4 regions of the Denitraticella aggregata genome follow, and region 1 is predicted to be linked to each of the others. Evidence: predicted binding sites of a transcription regulator. Region 1 holds the regulator's gene; each other region holds the start of a gene.
The links. Region 1 encodes sigma-54, which starts transcription at its own class of promoters, with help from an activator protein. Its sites were predicted from a motif close to TGGCACGCTTNCTGCTNA; they were not measured.
Positions count from the first base shown of each region.

Region 2: ACKVEX_RS07200 (circularly permuted type 2 ATP-grasp protein) is a predicted target of sigma-54. The motif match lies at 1,218-1,235, and genes of this name have one in related genera.
Region 3: ACKVEX_RS00600 (urease accessory protein UreD) is a predicted target of sigma-54. The motif match lies at 3,560-3,577, and genes of this name have one in related genera.
Region 4: ACKVEX_RS13725 (pilin) is a predicted target of sigma-54. The motif match lies at 2,726-2,743, and genes of this name have one in related genera.

Region 1 is NZ_JBLLNL010000007.1:25,906-30,262, forward strand. It holds gene hprK (HPr(Ser) kinase/phosphatase) at 1-372, opposite strand, end outside; gene ptsN (PTS IIA-like nitrogen regulatory protein PtsN) at 341-826, opposite strand; gene hpf (ribosome hibernation-promoting factor, HPF/YfiA family) at 996-1,319, opposite strand; gene ACKVEX_RS09995 (RNA polymerase factor sigma-54) at 1,336-2,766, opposite strand; gene lptB (LPS export ABC transporter ATP-binding protein) at 2,789-3,511, opposite strand; gene recX (recombination regulator RecX) at 3,498-3,947, opposite strand; gene recA (recombinase RecA) at 3,958-4,357, opposite strand, start outside.
Region 2 is NZ_JBLLNL010000004.1:140,278-144,634, forward strand. It holds gene ACKVEX_RS07195 (acetyl-CoA C-acyltransferase family protein) at 1-1,033, shown strand, start outside; gene ACKVEX_RS07200 (circularly permuted type 2 ATP-grasp protein) at 1,305-2,723, shown strand; gene ACKVEX_RS07205 (alpha-E domain-containing protein) at 2,737-3,699, shown strand; gene rsgA (ribosome small subunit-dependent GTPase A) at 3,737-4,357, opposite strand, start outside.
Region 3 is NZ_JBLLNL010000001.1:124,617-128,973, reverse strand. It holds gene ureE (urease accessory protein UreE) at 1-90, opposite strand, end outside; gene ureC (urease subunit alpha) at 98-1,993, opposite strand; gene ACKVEX_RS00610 (urease subunit beta) at 1,995-2,300, opposite strand; gene ureA (urease subunit gamma) at 2,315-2,617, opposite strand; gene ACKVEX_RS00600 (urease accessory protein UreD) at 2,666-3,550, opposite strand; gene modC (molybdenum ABC transporter ATP-binding protein) at 3,761-4,357, opposite strand, start outside.
Region 4 is NZ_JBLLNL010000011.1:112,229-116,585, forward strand. It holds gene ACKVEX_RS13710 (pilus assembly PilX family protein) at 1-100, shown strand, start outside; gene ACKVEX_RS13715 (type IV pilus modification PilV family protein) at 139-1,881, shown strand; gene ACKVEX_RS13720 (hypothetical protein) at 2,025-2,576, opposite strand; gene ACKVEX_RS13725 (pilin) at 2,798-3,223, shown strand; gene ACKVEX_RS13730 (tetratricopeptide repeat protein) at 3,326-4,357, shown strand, end outside.

The sequences.
Region 1 (4,357 bases):
CTGGTCGATGACGCTGGCCGACGCGAGCGGCGAGGTCAGTAGCGCGACATTGGTCGCTTCGCAGATCGACTGCACCATGCCGGGCACTTCGCAGTTGTCGGCCATGATGATCGCGGGCGGGCGAACCGAAAAGATCTCCTGGAGGTGGTGCGCGATCTTCTCGCGCGACTGGCGACGTGCCCAGGCCAGTTCGGCCGCGCCGACGATTTGCAGGCGTGCCGGATGCATCAGGTTCAGGTGGCCGACCAGGTCGGCGGGCCAGATGCGTTCCTCGGTGACCGAGATCGTGCGGTCGAGCTCGCCGCACAAATGCGTCAGTTGAAGCGGGCCGCGCTGCGCCTCAAACAGCTGCGCGACGTTCGTCTGTCGCATGCGGGCCCCAGGAAACGAACAGGGAGTGAATGGTCTCGGCGTCCGGTGCGTTGGCAAGTCGTTCGCGGAAGTCGCTGTCGCTGAACATCTGCGCCAGTTCCGAGAGCAGTTGCAGGTGCTGTTCGTTGGCCTGTTCAGGGACCAGCAGCACGAACAGCATGCTGACCGGGCGCCCGTCCGGTGCGTCGAACTGGACCGGCGTGCTGAGGCGGATGAAGGCACCGGCGGCGTTCTGAAGGCCCTTGATGCGGCCATGCGGGATCGCGATGCCCTGGCCGAGTCCGGTCGAACCGAGCCGCTCACGCGAGAACAGCGAATCGAACACGTCGCCGCGCGCGATGCCCTGGTTGTTCTCGAACATAAGTCCGGCCTGCTCGAAAACGCGCTTCTTGCTGCTGGCTTCGAGGTCGATGACGACGTTGGCGACGGGCAGGAGGTCTGCTATCAGGCTCATCTTTGAGGGATGTCCTTACGGTCCCGGCGACGCCGGAGTCGTTACGGTGAAAGATGATGGAAGGGTGCGTTTGGCACGAAACGTGCGCGATTATAAACACACCCTACGACGAAAGTACCAGTTCTTCAGTCACGAGGCCGCGATTCGCGTCCCCGGTTTCGCGACAGCGTCAGACTTCCGGAACCTGGTGCTTCAGTGCATCGTGGCCGTGATCCTGATTCTTTTGCTTGTATTTCATCACCTGACGATCGAGTTTGTCGGTCATGTCGTCGATCGCGGCATACATGTCGACATCGTCACTTTCCACGAAGAGGTCCTTGCCCCGCACGTGCAGGGTCACCTCCGCTTTCTGCTTCAGTTTCTCCACCGAGAGGATCACGTTGATGCTGGTGACGTTGTCGAAGTGACGGATGACCCGGTCGAGCTTGGTCGTGACGTATTCGCGGATGGCCGGAGTGACCTCGACGTGATGCCCGGTGATGTTGAGATTCATGATTGCTCCTTGGTTTTCAGATCGTCTTGCGCTGGCTGACCGGCGGAATATTCAGTGACTCGCGATACTTGGCTATGGTCCGCCTCGCCACCACGATACCCTGCTGGCCCAATAGTTCGGCAATCTTCGAGTCGGACACGGGTTTTTTCTTGTCCTCGGCCTCGATCAGCTGGCGAATCAGCGCCCGGATCGCCGTGGAGGAGGCCGCGCCGCCGGTATCGGTGGCCACGTGACTGCCGAAGAAATACTTGAGTTCGAACACGCCGCGCGGCGTGGACAAGAACTTTTGCGTGGTGACCCTCGAAATGGTTGATTCGTGGAGCTCGAGTTGTTCGGCGATCTCGCGCAAGGTCAGCGGACGCATCGCCACGTCTCCATATTCGAAGAACTGGCGCTGCTGGTCAACAATCGCCTGCGAAACGCGCAGAATCGTGTCGAAACGCTGCTGCACGTTCTTGATCAGCCAGCGTGCTTCCTGGAGCTGTCCGGTCAGCGCGCCGCCACTGCCGCGATGCTGCTGCAGGATACTGGCGTACAGCGCGTTGACCCGCAGGCGGGGCATCGCGTCGGCGTTGAGGTTGACGACCCATTGGCCGCGCAATTTGCGTACCACCACGTCCGGAACGACGTAACGGGTCGCCTGCGTCGAATACTGCGCCCCGGGGTGCGGGTCCAGACTGCAGATCAACGCATGGGCCGCGCGCAGTTCGTCCTCGCTGCAACCGATCACCCTGCGCAGGCGAACGAAATTGCGCTCGGCCAGCAGTTCGAGATGGCGCTCGACGATGATCTGCGCGAGATTCCGGTTCGGGTCGGCCGGCATCGCACGAAGTTGCAGGCTCAGACACTCCTGCGGGCTGCGCGCACCGATGCCGGCCGGCTCGAGGCTCTGGACCTGATGCAGCGCGATGGCGAGGTCGTCCAGGTCGACCTCGAGCTCGGGTGACAGCAATTCCAGCAAGTCTTCGAGCGTCTGATTCAGGTAACCGTCGTCGTCGATCGCTTCGATGATGAAGCGCGCCAGCGCCCGGTCCCGATCGGACAGCGGCGACATGCTGATCTGCTGGTTGAGGTGATCCCTGAGGCTGGTCTCGGCTGCCTGGATGTCCTGGAAGTCGTTGTCTTCGTCGTCACGGCTGGCGCTGCTACCCGAGGACGTGGACCAGTCCGAGTCATCCGCGAAGCTGGCTGCATCGTGTTCCTGCTCGGACTCGCCCGCCCGCTGACCATCCACACCCTCGCCGGTGCTCGTGGTGCCCGCAGACGGGGCCGGGCCTGGAGCGGACTCGTCACCGTCCTCGCGTTCCAGCATCGGGTTCTCGAGCAGGAACTTCTCGATCTCCTGATTGAGTTCGAGCGTCGATAACTGCAGCAGCCGGATCGACTGCTGCAGTTGCGGTGTCAGCGTCAGGTGCTGTGAAAGCTTGAGCTGGAGCGTGGGTTTCATGATGAGGCGACGCGAGCGGCAGTCACAGTTGGAAGTGCTCGCCGAGGTAGACCTGGCGGACCTGTTCGTTGCGGATGATCTCGTCCGGACGTCCGCTCGCCAGGACCCGCCCTTCGCTGATGATGTAGGCGCGATCGCAGATGCCGAGCGTCTCGCGCACGTTGTGATCGGTGATCAGCACGCCGATGCCGCGCTCCTTCAGGTAGCGGATGATCTTCTGGATGTCGAGCACCGCGATCGGATCGACGCCGGCGAAGGGTTCGTCGAGCAGGATCAGTCGTGGGTTGGTCGCCAGCGCACGCGCGATCTCGCAGCGCCGTCGCTCGCCGCCGGACAGGGACACCGCCGGGTTGTCGCGCAGATGTGCAATGCCGAGATCGTCGAGCAGCTCTTCCAGGCGCGTCTCGAGCTTGCCGCGCCCCAGCCCCTGCAACTCCAGCACCGCGCGCACGTTGTCCGCAACGCTGAGCTTGCGGAAGACGCTCATTTCCTGCGGCAGGTACGACAGTCCCTGGCGGGCGCGCTTGTGCACCGGCAGGTGCGTCAGGTCGATCCCATCCAGCGTGATTCCGCCCCCGTCGCTTCGGACCAGCCCGACGATCATGTAGAAACAGGTCGTCTTGCCCGCGCCGTTCGGGCCAAGCAGGCCGACCACCTCGCCTCCGTCGACCTCGAAGCCGACATCGTGGACGACAGTGCGTGACTTGTAGCGCTTCTGCAGGCCGACCACATCAAGCAGCGTCATCGGGGCGTTCTCTCAGCAATCGGGTGATGGTGGCGGTGGAAAAGCCGCGACTTTGCAGAAAGCGGGCCTGTCTTGCCCATTCCCGACGGTCGGCAGCGATCGAACCGAACCGGGTCGTCCAGACCGCGCGTGCGCGCTCGAGCTCGTCGTCCAGGGGTTCGTTCTCGAGCGCTGCATCGATCGTGTCGCGATCCAGTCCCCGCTGGGCGAGGTCGTGACGGATTCGGGCCAGCCCGAAACGGTGCGCCCTGCTCCTGAGCCAGCTCTGGGCGAAGCGCGCATCGGAGAGGAGTCCCAGGGAGGTCATGCGATCGAGGACGGCTTCGACTTCATCGGTTGTCCCGTGTGGCGCGAGCTTACGTGCCAGCTCGGCGCGCGAATGCTCCCGCCGGGCGAGAAAGCGGATCGCGCGCTCCCTGAGACTGGTTTCCGGCATCGCGCCCGGTTCAGGCCTCGCTGGCCGCAACTTCGGCCTGCGGCCGACTGACCGCCTGCATCTGGTTCAGACCGACGGCGTTGCGCACCTTGTTCTCGATCTCCCGCGCAAGCGCCGGGTTGTTGCGCAGAAACTCGCGCACGTTGTCCTTGCCCTGGCCGATCTTGTCGCCGTTGTAGGCATACCATGAACCGGACTTGTCGACGATCTTGTGCTGCACGCCCAGATCGATGATCTCGCCTTCGCGCGAGATGCCTTCGCCGTAGAGGATGTCGAAGATCGCTTCCTTGAACGGGGGGGCCACCTTGTTCTTGACCACCTTGCAGCGGGTCTCCGAACCGACGACTTCGTCGCCTTTCTTGATCGCGCCAATGCGTCGGATATCCAGCCGGACCGACGCATAGAACTTG
Region 2 (4,357 bases), on a different contig from region 1:
CTACGTGACCGTTGGCAACTGTATCCCGACCGAATCGCGTTTCGCGTATGTCGCACGGGTCGCGGCCATCCAGGCGGGCCTGCCGATGGAGTCGGTTGCGATGGCGGTGAACCGCCTGTGCTCTTCCGGTCTGCAGGGCATCGTCAGCACGTCGCAGGCGATCATGCTCGGCGACTGTGACTTCGGTGTCGGCGGCGGTGTCGAGGTGATGTCGCGTGGCGCCTACATGTCGACCGCGATGCGCAACGGCGCCCGCATGGGTGACACCAGTCTCATCGATTCGATGGTCGCGGTGCTGACCGACCCGTTCGGTGCCGGGCACATGGGTATCACCGCCGAGAACCTGGCCGAGAAGTGGGGCATCACCCGTGAAGACCAGGACGCTCTGGCGGTCGAATCCCAGCGCCGCGCGGCTGCCGCGATCGCCGAGGGGCGCTTCAAGTCGCAGATCGTGCCGATCACGCTGAAGACCCGCAAGGGCGAGGTCGTGTTCGACACTGACGAGCACGTCAAGGCGAGTACGACGATGGAAACGCTCGGGAAGATGCGTCCGGCCTTCAAGAAGGATGGCACCGTCACCGCCGGCAATGCGTCTGGGATCAACGACGGCGCGGCGTTCTTCGTGCTCGGCGAGGCGAACGCCGCCGCTGCGGCAGGCTACAAGCCCGTCGCGCGTCTGGTCTCCTACGCCCTGGCCGGGGTGCCGAACCACATCATGGGCGAGGGTCCGATCCCGGCCACGAAGATCGCGCTGAAGCGCGCCGGCCTGACGCTGGACCAGATGGACGTGATCGAGTCCAACGAGGCGTTCGCCTCGCAGGCGATCGCGGTGGCCAGGGCTCTGGAACTCGACATGGCCAAGACCAATCCGAACGGCGGCGCGATTGCGCTGGGTCACCCGGTGGGATGCTCGGGTGCGTTCATCGCGACCAAGGCGCTGTACGAGCTGCAGCGCACTAACGGCCGTTACGCGCTGGTGACGATGTGCATCGGCGGCGGTCAGGGCATCGCCGCGGTGTTCGAGCGCGTCTGATCGCACCTCATCGAGAAGTGGCTGCATCCAGGAACCCGCCGAAAGGCGGGTTTCTGCTTTTCGGGCGTCCGAGCATGCACCAATTGCTTTCGCACGGAAGCGGTGCATGCACCATGAGAGTGCGTCAGTCGCGCAGATACGCCTCGAAACGCCCCATTCCGCATGCGTTTCGAGGCGTGGACGCTGGCATGGTTTTCGCTGAAGGCTTCGTATAACGGCTGGCTGCAGGGCCGAGAATCGATAGCGTGGTCAGGGAGGACGGTGCGGCATCATGACGGTCACAAGCTTCTACGACGAGATGTACGAGCCGGATCGGCAGATCCGTCCGCACTACGCTGCCTATGATGCGTGGCTGTCCGAGATGCCCGGGGAGCGCATCGCGCAGAAGCGGGCCGAGGCAGACGCGTTGTTTCACCGCTATGGCATCACGTTCGCCGTGTACGGCGAGGATGAAGGGACCGAGCGCCTGATCCCGTTCGACATCATTCCGCGCATCATCCCAGCCCATGAATGGAAGCTTCTCGCCGACGGTCTGCGGCAGCGGGTCCGCGCGCTGAACGCGTTCATGAAGGACATCTACCACGACCAGGATATCCTCAGAGCGGGCAGGATCCCGGCCGATCAGGTGCTGAACAATTCGCAGTATCGGAAGGTCATGCAGGGCGTGGATGTGCCGGGCGATGTGTATGCCCATATCGCCGGCGTGGACGTGGTGCGCGCCGGCGAGGGCGACTACTACGTGCTGGAGGACAACCTGCGCGTGCCATCGGGCGTGTCCTACATGCTCGAGAACCGCAAGATGATGATGCGTCTGTTTCCACGGCTGTTCTCGCGCTATCGGGTCGCACCGGTGGATCGTTACCCGGACATGCTGATCAACATGCTGCGCAGCGTGGCACCGGTCGGCGTCACCGATCCGACCGTGGTGGTGCTGACACCGGGCGCCTACAACAGCGCGTATTTCGAGCATGCATTCCTCGCCCAGCAGATGGGCGTGGAACTGGTCGAGGGCCAGGACATGTTCGTCGACAACGACCATGCGTACATGCGCACCACGCGCGGCCCGAAGCGGGTCGACGTGATTTACCGACGGGTCGACGACGACTTTCTCGATCCGCTGGCGTTCCGGCCGGACTCGGTGCTCGGCGTGCCCGGCCTGCTGGGCGCCTACCAGCAGGGCGGGGTCACGCTCGCGAATGCGATCGGAAGTGGCGTGGCCGACGACAAGTCGATCTATCCTTACGTGCCCGACATGGTGCGCTTCTATCTGGACGAGGAACCGATCCTGCACAACGTGACCACCTACATGTGCCGCAACAAGGACGACCTGGCCCATGTGCTGGACAGGCTGCCGGAACTGGTCGTGAAGGAGGTCCATGGCGCCGGCGGATACGGCATGCTGGTTGGCCCGGCATCCACCAGGGCGGAGATCGAGGCCTTTCGCGAGCGACTGATCGCGCACCCGGAGCGATACATCGCGCAGCCCACGCTGGCGCTGTCGGCCTGCCCGACTTTCGTCGAGTGCGGTATCGCGCCGCGTCATCTCGATCTTCGGCCGTTCGTACTGTCCGGCGAGCAGATCCAGCTGATCCCGGGCGGGCTCACGCGGGTCGCGCTCAGGGAGGGGTCGCTGGTGGTCAATTCGTCGCAGGGCGGCGGAACCAAGGACACCTGGGTGCTGGAAGGCTGACGGAGAGCGGAACATGCTGAGTCGTACTGCAGACCATCTTTACTGGATGGCCCGTTACATGGAGCGGGCCGAGAACATCGCGCGCATGCTGGATGTGAACCACCGCATGTCGCTGATGCCTCAGTCCGAGGTGCAGGCGGAGCAGGCCTGGGGCGCGACGCTGCGCATCATGGGGCTGGAGAACGCGTTCGCCAGGTGCTTCGACGAGGTCAGCGCCGATGCGGTGCTGGAGTTCATGATCTTCAATCCGGACAATCCGACCAGTATCCGCAGCTGTCTGCGCGCGGCACGCGAGAACGCGCATGCGGTTCGCGGCACATTGACATCCGAGCTGTGGGAGACGACAAACAGCACCTGGCTGAAGATGCGCGACTTCAACGGCGACAAGCTCAACGACGAAGGCGTCAGCAACTTCTTCGAATGGGTGAAGTTCCGCTCTCACCTGTCCCGCGGGGTCACGCTCGGCACGATGCTGCAGGACGAGGCCTTGCGCTTCATCCGTATCGGCACCTTTCTGGAGCGCGCCGACAACACGCTGCGCATCCTGGACGTGAAATATCAGTTGCTGCTGCCGGCCGGCGAGGTCGAGGGTGGTTCGGCCGACTTCTATCAGTGGAGCGCGCTGATGCGTTCGGTGTCGGCGTTCGAGATCTACCGGCGGATCTACCGGGATCTGATCACGCCGTCGCGGGTGGCCGAGATGATGCTGCTGAGGGTGGATATGCCGCGCTCGCTGGCGCGCTGCATGAAGGAGGTCTACAGCAACCTGCGTGCGGTCTCCAACGAGCATTCCGCCGAGACCGAGCGCCGTGCAGGCTTGCTGGAAGCGAATACGCGCTTCGGCAGGATCGACGACATCGTGCGCGAGGGCCTGCACAACTACGTGGTGCAGGCCCTTGGCCGGATCCAGGACCTGGGCAACCGGATCGCCGACGATTTCCTGGTGCCGGTGAGCCGGCAGGTCGAGACGGCCTGACCCGCCACAATCCAGCCACCGTCATCGTCGGTGACGCTTACCAGCCTCGCCGTTGTGCGCCGGCCTGTTCGATTTCGGAGCGGATCAGCAGGAAATGCTCGAAGCGCCGCCGCTCGAGTCGACCGTCCGCCAGCGCCTGCGTGATCGCGCAGCCTGGTTCGGCTTCATGGCGACAGTCGCGGAAGCGGCAGTGGCCGTGGTATGGACGCAGTTCGGTGAAGGACTGCAACAGTTCGTCGGTGCCCACGTGCGCGAGACCGAAGGCCTGCAGGCCGGGGCTGTCGATGACCCAGCCATTGTCATCCAGCGGATAGAGCCGCGCGAAGGTGGTCGTGTGCTTGCCGGTGTCCAGCGCTTCCGAGATCTCGCGGGTCGCCGCGCGCGCGCCCGGGATCAGCGCGTTGATCAGCGTCGACTTGCCCATGCCCGATTGCCCGACCAGGATGCTGCGCTCGCCGGCGAGGGCGGCCTTCAAGGCGTCGATGTCCTGATGGGCACACAATTCGACGATGCGATAGCCGAGCGCAGCGAACGGGGCGAGCAGCGCACGTGCGGCCGGCAGGCGGTCGACCAGATCCACCTTGTTTAGCACGATCAGGGGCTTGATCTGCTGATGCTCGGCGGCCGCGACGCAGCGCGAGATCAGCAGGTCGGAAAA
Region 3 (4,357 bases), on a different contig from region 1:
TTCGCCACCGTCGTACAGAGATTCGATCAGCAGCATCGCGACCTCGCGAACGGGCGGGCACTCGGCCCGGCTGGGGTGAATGAGTTGCATCGCGTGCTCAGAACAGAAAGTAACGCTGCGCCATCGGCAGCACGTCGGCCGGCTCGCACACCAGCAGTTCGCCATCGGCCCGTACCACGTAGGTCTCGGGATCGACGTCGATCACCGGCGTCGCACCGTTGTGAATCATGTCGGACTTCTTCACGCTGCGGCAGCCCTTGACCGCTTCGAGCGGCTTCATCAGGCTGAGCGCCGCGACCGCAGGATTCGCGAGCGCGGTCTGCGACACGAAGGTGACCGAAGTCTTCAGCGCCTTGCCGAAACTGCCGAACATCGGCCGGTAATGCACCGGCTGCGGCGTCGAGATCGACGCGTTCGGGTCGCCCATCGCCGCCGCCGCGATCGCGCCGCTCTTGATGATCAGGCTGGGTTTCACCCCGAAGAAGGACGGTTTCCACAGCACCAGATCGGCGAGCTTGCCGACCTCGATCGACCCGACCACATGCGAGATGCCGTGGCAGATGGCCGGGTTGATCGTGTATTTGGCGATGTAGCGCTTGACCCGGAAATTGTCATTCCTCTCACTCGCCTGCACCGCAGGCGACACGACGCTCCCCTCTCCCGCCCCGGGAGAGGGGCTGGGGGTGAGGGTGGCCCCGGGGCTGGGGGAGAGGGTGGCCCCGGGGCTGGGGGAGAGGGTGGCCCCGGGGCTGGGGGAGAGGGTGGTCCCGGGGCTGCGGGTGAGGGTGGCCCCGGGGCTGGGGGTGAGGGCAGGCTCCGGAGGCGCCAGCCACCCGCGCTGCACCTTCATCTTGTGCGCGGTCTGCCAGGTACGGGTGATCACCTCGCCGACCCGGCCCATCGCCTGCGAGTCGGACGCCATGATCGAGAACGCACCAGTGTCGTGCAGGATGTCCTCGGCCGCGATCGTCTCGCGGCGGATACGGGATTCGGCGAACGCGACGTCCTCGGCAATCGCCGGATCCAGATGGTGGCACACCATCAACATGTCCAGATGCTCGTCGATGGTGTTGACGGTGTAGGGCCGGGTCGGGTTGGTCGAGGACGGGATCACGTTGGGCCGACCGATCGCCTTGATGATGTCCGGTGCATGGCCGCCGCCCGCGCCCTCAGTATGGAAGGTATGGATGGTGCGATCCTTGAACGCGGCAATCGTCGTCTCGACGAAGCCGGATTCGTTCAGCGTATCGGTATGGATCGCGACCTGCACGTCGTATTCCTCGGCCACGGAGAGGCAGTTGTCGATCGCGGCCGGCGTCGTGCCCCAGTCCTCGTGCAGTTTCAGCCCGATCGCGCCGGCCTCCACCTGTTCGCGCGCCGGATCCGGTAGCGACACGTTGCCCTTGCCGAAGAAACCGAGGTTCATCGGAAACGCATCGGCCGCCTCCAGCATGCGGTGGATATGCCAGGGCCCAGGCGTGCAGGTGGTGGCCAGCGTGCCGGTGGCCGGACCGGTACCACCACCGAGCATGGTGGTGATGCCGCTCATCAGCGCTTCCTCGATCTGCTGCGGGCAGATCCAGTGGATGTGCGCGTCGATGCCGCCCGCGGTCAGGATCATGCCTTCACCTGCGATCGCCTCGGTGCCGGCGCCCACCGGAATCGTCACGCCGGACTGGACGTCGGGGTTGCCCGCCTTGCCGACACCCCATATGCGACCGTCTTTGATGCCGACGTCGGCCTTCACGATGCCCCAGTGGTCGACGATCAGCGCATTGGTGATGACGGTGTCGACGACGTCGGCCGACACGCGCTGGCTCTGGCCCATGCCATCGCGGAGGACCTTGCCGCCACCGAACTTGACCTCGTCGCCATAGACGGTGAAGTCCTTCTCGACCTCTATCCACAGCTCGGTGTCGGCCAGGCGCACCCGGTCGCCGGTGGTGGGGCCGAACATCTCCGCGTAGGCGCGGCGGGAAATCCTGGTACTCATTTCAAAGGGCCCCCATCACGTCGCCATGGAATCCATAGACCTTGCGCTCCCCGGCCAGCGCGACCAGCTGCACGGTGCGACTCTGCCCGGGCTCGAAGCGCACCGCAGTGCCGGCCGCGATGTCGAGCCGGAAGCCCCGCGCCGCGGTGCGATCGAAGTCGAGCGCGGTGTTGGTCTCGGCGAAGTGGTAGTGCGAGCCGACCTGCACCGGACGGTCGCCGGTATTGGTCACTTTCAGCGTGACGGTCTCGCGGCCGGCGTTGAGCTCGATGTCGCCATCGAGCGTGTCGATTTCTCCGGGAATCATGTTCGGCAAGCTCCTCAGATGATCGGGTTGTGCACGGTCACCAGCTTGGTGCCGTCCGGAAAGGTCGCCTCGACCTGGATCTCGGGAATCATCTCGGGCACACCTTCCATGACCTCGTCGCGGGTCAGGATGGTCGTACCCTCGCTCATCAGGTCCGCGACCGAGCGCCCGTCACGCGCGCCTTCCAGGATCGCGCAGCTGATCAGCGCCACCGCTTCCGGGTAGTTCAATTTCACACCGCGGGCACGTCGCCGTTCGGCGACCAGTCCGGCGGTAAATAGCAGCAGCTTGTCTTTCTCGCGAGGTGTCAGTTCCATTCATCGTCTCCCGCCGGCCCAGTCGAACCGGCATGTCGTTGTGCGCATTCAGGTACGCCAGATTCGCGGGGCCATCATGGCCCGCCCGCCGGTCAGCGCGGGTCGAAGGCACGCCCATGCCCGCTCGAACCATTCCCGGCCGGGTTCGCAGGCCGGGCCCAGCCAGCGTGCCACCAGCACTCCGTCCGGCAGCAGGGTCACCGCCCCACTGCCGACCGGGCACGCGACCTCGCGGCATGCGTCGCGCAAGCCCTCGTCCACCTGCGGCCCGATCGCGATCAGCGTGCCGCAGACCGGCTCCCCGGCGAGCCCGACCGCCGAGTCCAGCAACGCACTGCCCCCGACGATCCGACCCTGCTCCAGCCACAGCCGCCGCCGGTCGCGGCGCACATCGGTCGCGATCGACAATTCACCCCGGCTGAACCGCTCGCCCGAGCCGGTCCGGCCCAGGCACAGCATCTCGAGGCCGATGAAGCGCGCATCCGCATCGAGCGCGATCTCGGTACGCATCCGCCCGATCGCGCCATCGAACACGATGCTCTCCTGCGGCAGCCATTCGCACACCGCGTCCTTCTCGACCGCGATGCGCTGCGACCACTGCGCCATCCGGCCATCGCTGCGATACCACTTGCCCGCACCCGGCGTGGTCAGCAGCGCATGCGCGCCCCGGCCCACCGTCACCAACACGTCCAGGCTGTCACCACCGACGATGCCCGCCGGCGGATGCAGCACGATCGCGTGACAGACCGCATCACCCTCGGGGTAAAGCGGTTTCTGCAGCCGCAGCGGACCGAAATGCCGATTGCTGGCCAGCACCGTCCGATCGCCGCGACGCTCGAACGCGAGCGACAAGCCGGCACGCCACCCGGGGGCGGCCACGCCATCGGGCGTGTTCGCTGCGCGCAGATCGACGGGTTCGGTAACGACGGTCATGCCCTTCGTCTAGCGAAAGCCGTGCCAGGCTTACGGCACCCGGATCGATCAGATTGTCAAGTCACCTGAATGGTCTCGGCAGCGGGCCATCAGGGCCACACTTGGCCGACGTCGCGCACCTGCGAAAAGCATTGGCCTGGATCCGGATGCACCGTCCTGGCGCACCACCTCATGGATTTGATGTTGGTTGCACCATCTTGGTGCAATCGGTCAATCCATCAGCGCGACCGACTTGATCAGCGCAAAAACTTGCTGACCCGGCACAAGGCCAAGCTGGGTGACCGACCACGGCGTGACTTCGGCCAGCAGCAGTTGCGCGTCGGCCAGGCGGCAGGCGACCAGTGCCCGGCCCGAAGCGACCGCGTCGATTCGCTCGATGGTGACCCGCAGATGATTCTGGATACTGATGCGCGAAGGGTCGTCGAGCGCCAGGGCGACGTCCCGCGCGACGATGCGCAATCGGCGCACCGCGCCGTCGGGCGTCTGCCCACCCGCCGCAGAGGTTGAAAGCCATAGCCTCGCGGTTTCGTTACCGAATGGCCGCAGCCCGTGTCGATTGGCTTCGCCGATGGTCCCCTCGATCACGGATACCGCACCTTCGTCGTCGAACAACGGCGAGTCCGGGCGGGACAGCGCTTCACGCAGTGTCTCGATCCGGTCGATCCGCCCTTCGCGCATGAACACGACCCGATCGGCCAGACGTTCGACCTCGTCCGGTGCATGGCTGATCATGATCATCGGCACGCCCGACTCGCTGGCCAGGCACGACAGAAAGGGCATGATCTCGCGCTTGGTCTGGGTGTCGAG
Region 4 (4,357 bases), on a different contig from region 1:
TAACTTCACCCTCACCTTCAACCCCTTCATCGTGGGCGAGGCCCAGGCGCTGGGGCCCATCGGTGGCGAGTTCGGTTCATGGCGCGACTTCCTTCATTAATCCTCCACCCTGACGAAGCAACGACGTCGGAGCACATCATGCGAACAACAAACTCAAAGTCTGCAGGCTTCGCGCTGATCGAAGCGATGATATCGCTGGTCATCCTTGCGATCGGCTTGCTTGCCATCGGTAAATTTCAGGCGGAACTGATGGCCACCAGTGGTCACAACAAGGCGCGCGCCGAAGCGATTGCAATAGCCGAATCTGCGATGGAGGACATCCGCAATCGCGCCATTAGCGCGTTCGATGAAATTGATGCCGAAGGCTCGACTAATGTAGCGAAGTTGCTCACCACCTACACTCTCAAGACTGCGGCCCCGCTCCAGTGCGACGGTCAATGCAGGCAAGTCACCGTAACCGTATCCTGGACAGACTGGACGACGGGTTCCGATCAACAAATCGAGCTTGTCAGCCTGGTCAGCAACCTCGACCCGCTCGCCCTCCACCTTGAGCGATTCGATGAGGATCTTGCCGGAAAGATTCGATTGCCGTTTGGCGAAGATACGATCATGGGCGGCGTTGACCCCGTGACTGGCAGACCGGTCAGCAAGTCATACACGGAGGAGACGCTGCCGGAGAATGCCAAAAAAGATGAAACCACTGGCTGGTACACGTTGGAGACTGAAGACGGAACCACCGAATTGATTGACTCGAACTACAACGTCGTCATGACGATTCTCAACGGGCAGGAGTTCAGCTCCGTCGCGGGAAAGGTGTTCATCGAGCAAGATGCAACAGGGGGAATATTCATCAAGCCAAACAATTTCACAGGCACTGATAGCGTTTACGTCCAGCAAAAGCTTTTCCTGATCCCTTCCGCCCAATGTGTCCGCATCGTATCGACGCCGCTGGCCGTCGATACGGCTTCGAACCTGAAGTTCTTCTCCTACAAGTGCTATTTTGGCCCGGGTTGGGCGGGTAACATCGGTATCGAGAAAATCGACGGTGCGAGCAATAACACGCGGGTATGTCTGGGTGACGAAGAAGTAGGTTTTGATCCCGAGAAGGATGCCACCCGCCACCCCTCTGCGCGTGTGAGCCGCATGTACCGGGGCTTCCGCGAATTCCAGGGTCTCCAGTTTTCGAGCAACTGGGGAATCGGCATGGAAGTCGAAGAGGGGCAAGATGTCGGTACTACAAACCCGGACGATTTGAAGCGCAAGTATGTAGCCAGAAACTACGAGGATCATCATTTCCTGCTGACGCAACTGCGCTTGAATAACGTTACCGCAGCTCAGGAGTCGGATGCATGCAGGGGCAAAATGGATTTCGCCGTATTCCGCAGCGGCCAGTCCGAGAATAATCCCCTCGGCGGTCAGGGCAGCGCCCCTTACGCCAAGGTGCAGCCCGGTCGCTTCTTCTGCCTTTCTGAGTCATGCCCGGCCAAATTGCCGCTGGGTGATCCGCCCATTACCTTCATTGATGTTGAGATCGCCGAAGTGGGCAGCGCCGCCGTTTCCGGCGTCTCGCTTGTCGAAACGGGCGAAACCGCTGGCAGCAGCGCGTGCGTGGATACGACGGCCAGCGGCGCAAACCAGCCTTTCAAGTTCCAGTGCAGCATCGACTGGCGCGGCTCCATCGGCGACAAATGGGAGGGCCATCTCTTCGTGAGCACTGGCACCGGTACGACCCTGTGCAACAATCTGATCGCGACGCCCACCGGGGCTGCAGCGCTCGACACGACCAACAATCGAATCGCGTTTGCCAAACCGTTGACTACGGAAAGCGTGAGCCAAGGCATTCAACTCCAGCTTTCGGCTACGAGCAGCTCATGCCCATGATGCGGGCATAGAGCCCATTCGCCGCGCGCGGCGCCCATTCGGCGCCCGCGCGATTCGCCCCATACGCTGCAACTTCGCATCCTGCCACCCGACAAGGGGCAGGAAATAGATTCCCCGTCTTGATCGACGGATAGCAGCCAGCGCTACTCAGCCGTGGCTTCAAGCACATTCAGGATGAGCCTACGCTCGAGCGCATCCAGCTCAGACTCCAGTGCAGCGGCTGCCAGAGTTGGTCGTCCGGGCTGATCGAGATACCGTGACAGCTCCGCCGCCACGGCATGCCCACGCTCGGCCGCACGGCCCATCCATTGCCGCCCCACCGCCTCGTCCCGCTCCACCCCACAACCCGTGAGATAGCAACGCCCGAGCTGATGCATCGCTTCCGGATAGAACCGCTCCGCCGCCGCGGCAAACCAACGCGCCGCCTCATCCACCAGGCCCGCACGCAGAAAAGCCAACCCGAGGTCACACTGCGCCTCGGGGTCACCCGCATCCGCAGCACAGACCAATGCCAGCTCATCACCGGACAGGTCGATGCGCGAATGCGCCAACAGATCCTCCACGGCCACGAGCGTGCGTCCTGAAGCACCGCCGTCCTTGCAGGTGCGAAGATCCCCGTTGGCTATACGCCGCCAGAGCGTGCGCACACTTACACCGGTGAGTGCCGAGGCGGTGCCGAGGGAAACTGAAAACATGGGTAGCGGCTTGCTGTTGTGACAATGAAGTCTAACATGTCAATGGTCTGTCACAGCGAGCTGTGCCAATGCTGTGACATGGCATGACTTTGTCACGACCCAACGTCGCGAAGACAGGCCATTTGTGACTTTTCGCATGCCAATCAATATGGCATGCGCTTTGCTTTACTGACAGTGAAGGCAACAGTGCCCTCACCGATTTTTTCCTGAAGGAGCTACTCATGAAGAAGGTACAACAAGGTTTCACCCTTATCGAACTGATGATCGTGGTCGCGATCATCGGTATTCTGGCGGCGATTGCGTTGCCGGCTTATCAGGATTACACGATTCGCGCCCAGGTTTCGGAGGGCATGTCGCTAGCATCTGGAACTAAGACTGCCATTGGCGAATTCTACGACTCAACTGGTCGGCTCCCAAGCAATAATCAGAGCGCTGGATTGTCTGCTCCCGCTTCGATCACAGGCAAGTACGTTTTGAGTGTGACAAATACGAATGGTCTCGTTGCAGCATCATTCAACACGGCTGACGCGAATGCTGCCATCCGCACTGGTGCGTTGCAATTGTCCGCTGTGACCCATTCGGGTAGCATTGAATGGGTTTGCAAAGGCACGGTCGCCGAAAAGTACCGTCCGTCAAGTTGCCGCTGATTAAATCTAGTCGGGCGATGTTCGACACCCCGCTTGGCGGGGTGTTTTTTTCGACCGTTGAATCGCTGGATAGTGACCTCTACCCGATCCAAGCTCCATGTCATGGTGCTACTCGCCGTTATCAGTCTCGCCTATTGGCCGGGTCTGCACGGCGGCTTCGTCTTCGATGATTTTCCGAACTTCGTCCGTAACGACGCACTGATTCTTCAGGACACGAGTGCCGCCGAGCTACTTCGCGTGGCCTTTGCCGGCGAGGCAGGCCCGCTCGCACGGCCACTCGCGATGCTGTCCTTCGCTCTCGAGCGGCACTTCTTCGGCCTGATGCCAGGACCGATGAAAGTCACCAACCTGCTCATCCATCTCGTCAACACATTACTGGCCTTTCAACTACTGCAGGGAATTCTGAAGCGGGCCAGCGTCCTGCCCGCTCCTGCTCGTCCGCTCTCGGTTCCCGCAGGTGCGCTCGCCCTCCCACTCACCGCGGCCTGGGCTCTAGCGCCAATCAACCTGACTGGCGTGCTGTTCGTGGTTCAGCGCATGGAAAGCCTCGCGACCTTGTTCATGCTGGGTGGACTTGTGGTGTGGTTGCATGGCCGCCTGAAGGTCGACGCGGGTGACGGGCGCGGGTGGTATTGGGTGCTGGCTGGCATTGTCGGTGGCACTGGTTTCGGGGCCATGGCCAAGGAAGTAGCGGTGATGCTCCCCGTCTATGCGCTGCTACTCGAGTGGCTGCTGTTCGGTTTGGGTTCGCCAGGTTCATCCACACGGCGCCGGATGGTGCAACTCTACGGTTTGATCCTGCTCCTGCCAGCACTTGCCGCGCTCGCGATGGTGTTGCCAGGGATCCTTTCGGGTGGCGCTTTTGCTGAGCGACCGTTCGGATTGGCCGAGCGGCTAATGACTCAGTCACGCGTGCTGTGGCTGTACTTGTCATGGACTATCGCCCCCCAGCCGGGCGAGATGAGCCTCTATCACGACGGCATCGCGATATCCCGCGGCGTCCTACAACCATGGACTACGCTGGCCGCAATTGCAGGACTCGCCATTCTCGTAGCAACTGTGATCGCAATACGCCGGCAGTTTCCGCTCGTCACGCTCGGCGTACTGTGGTTCTTCGTTGCCCACCTGCTGGTG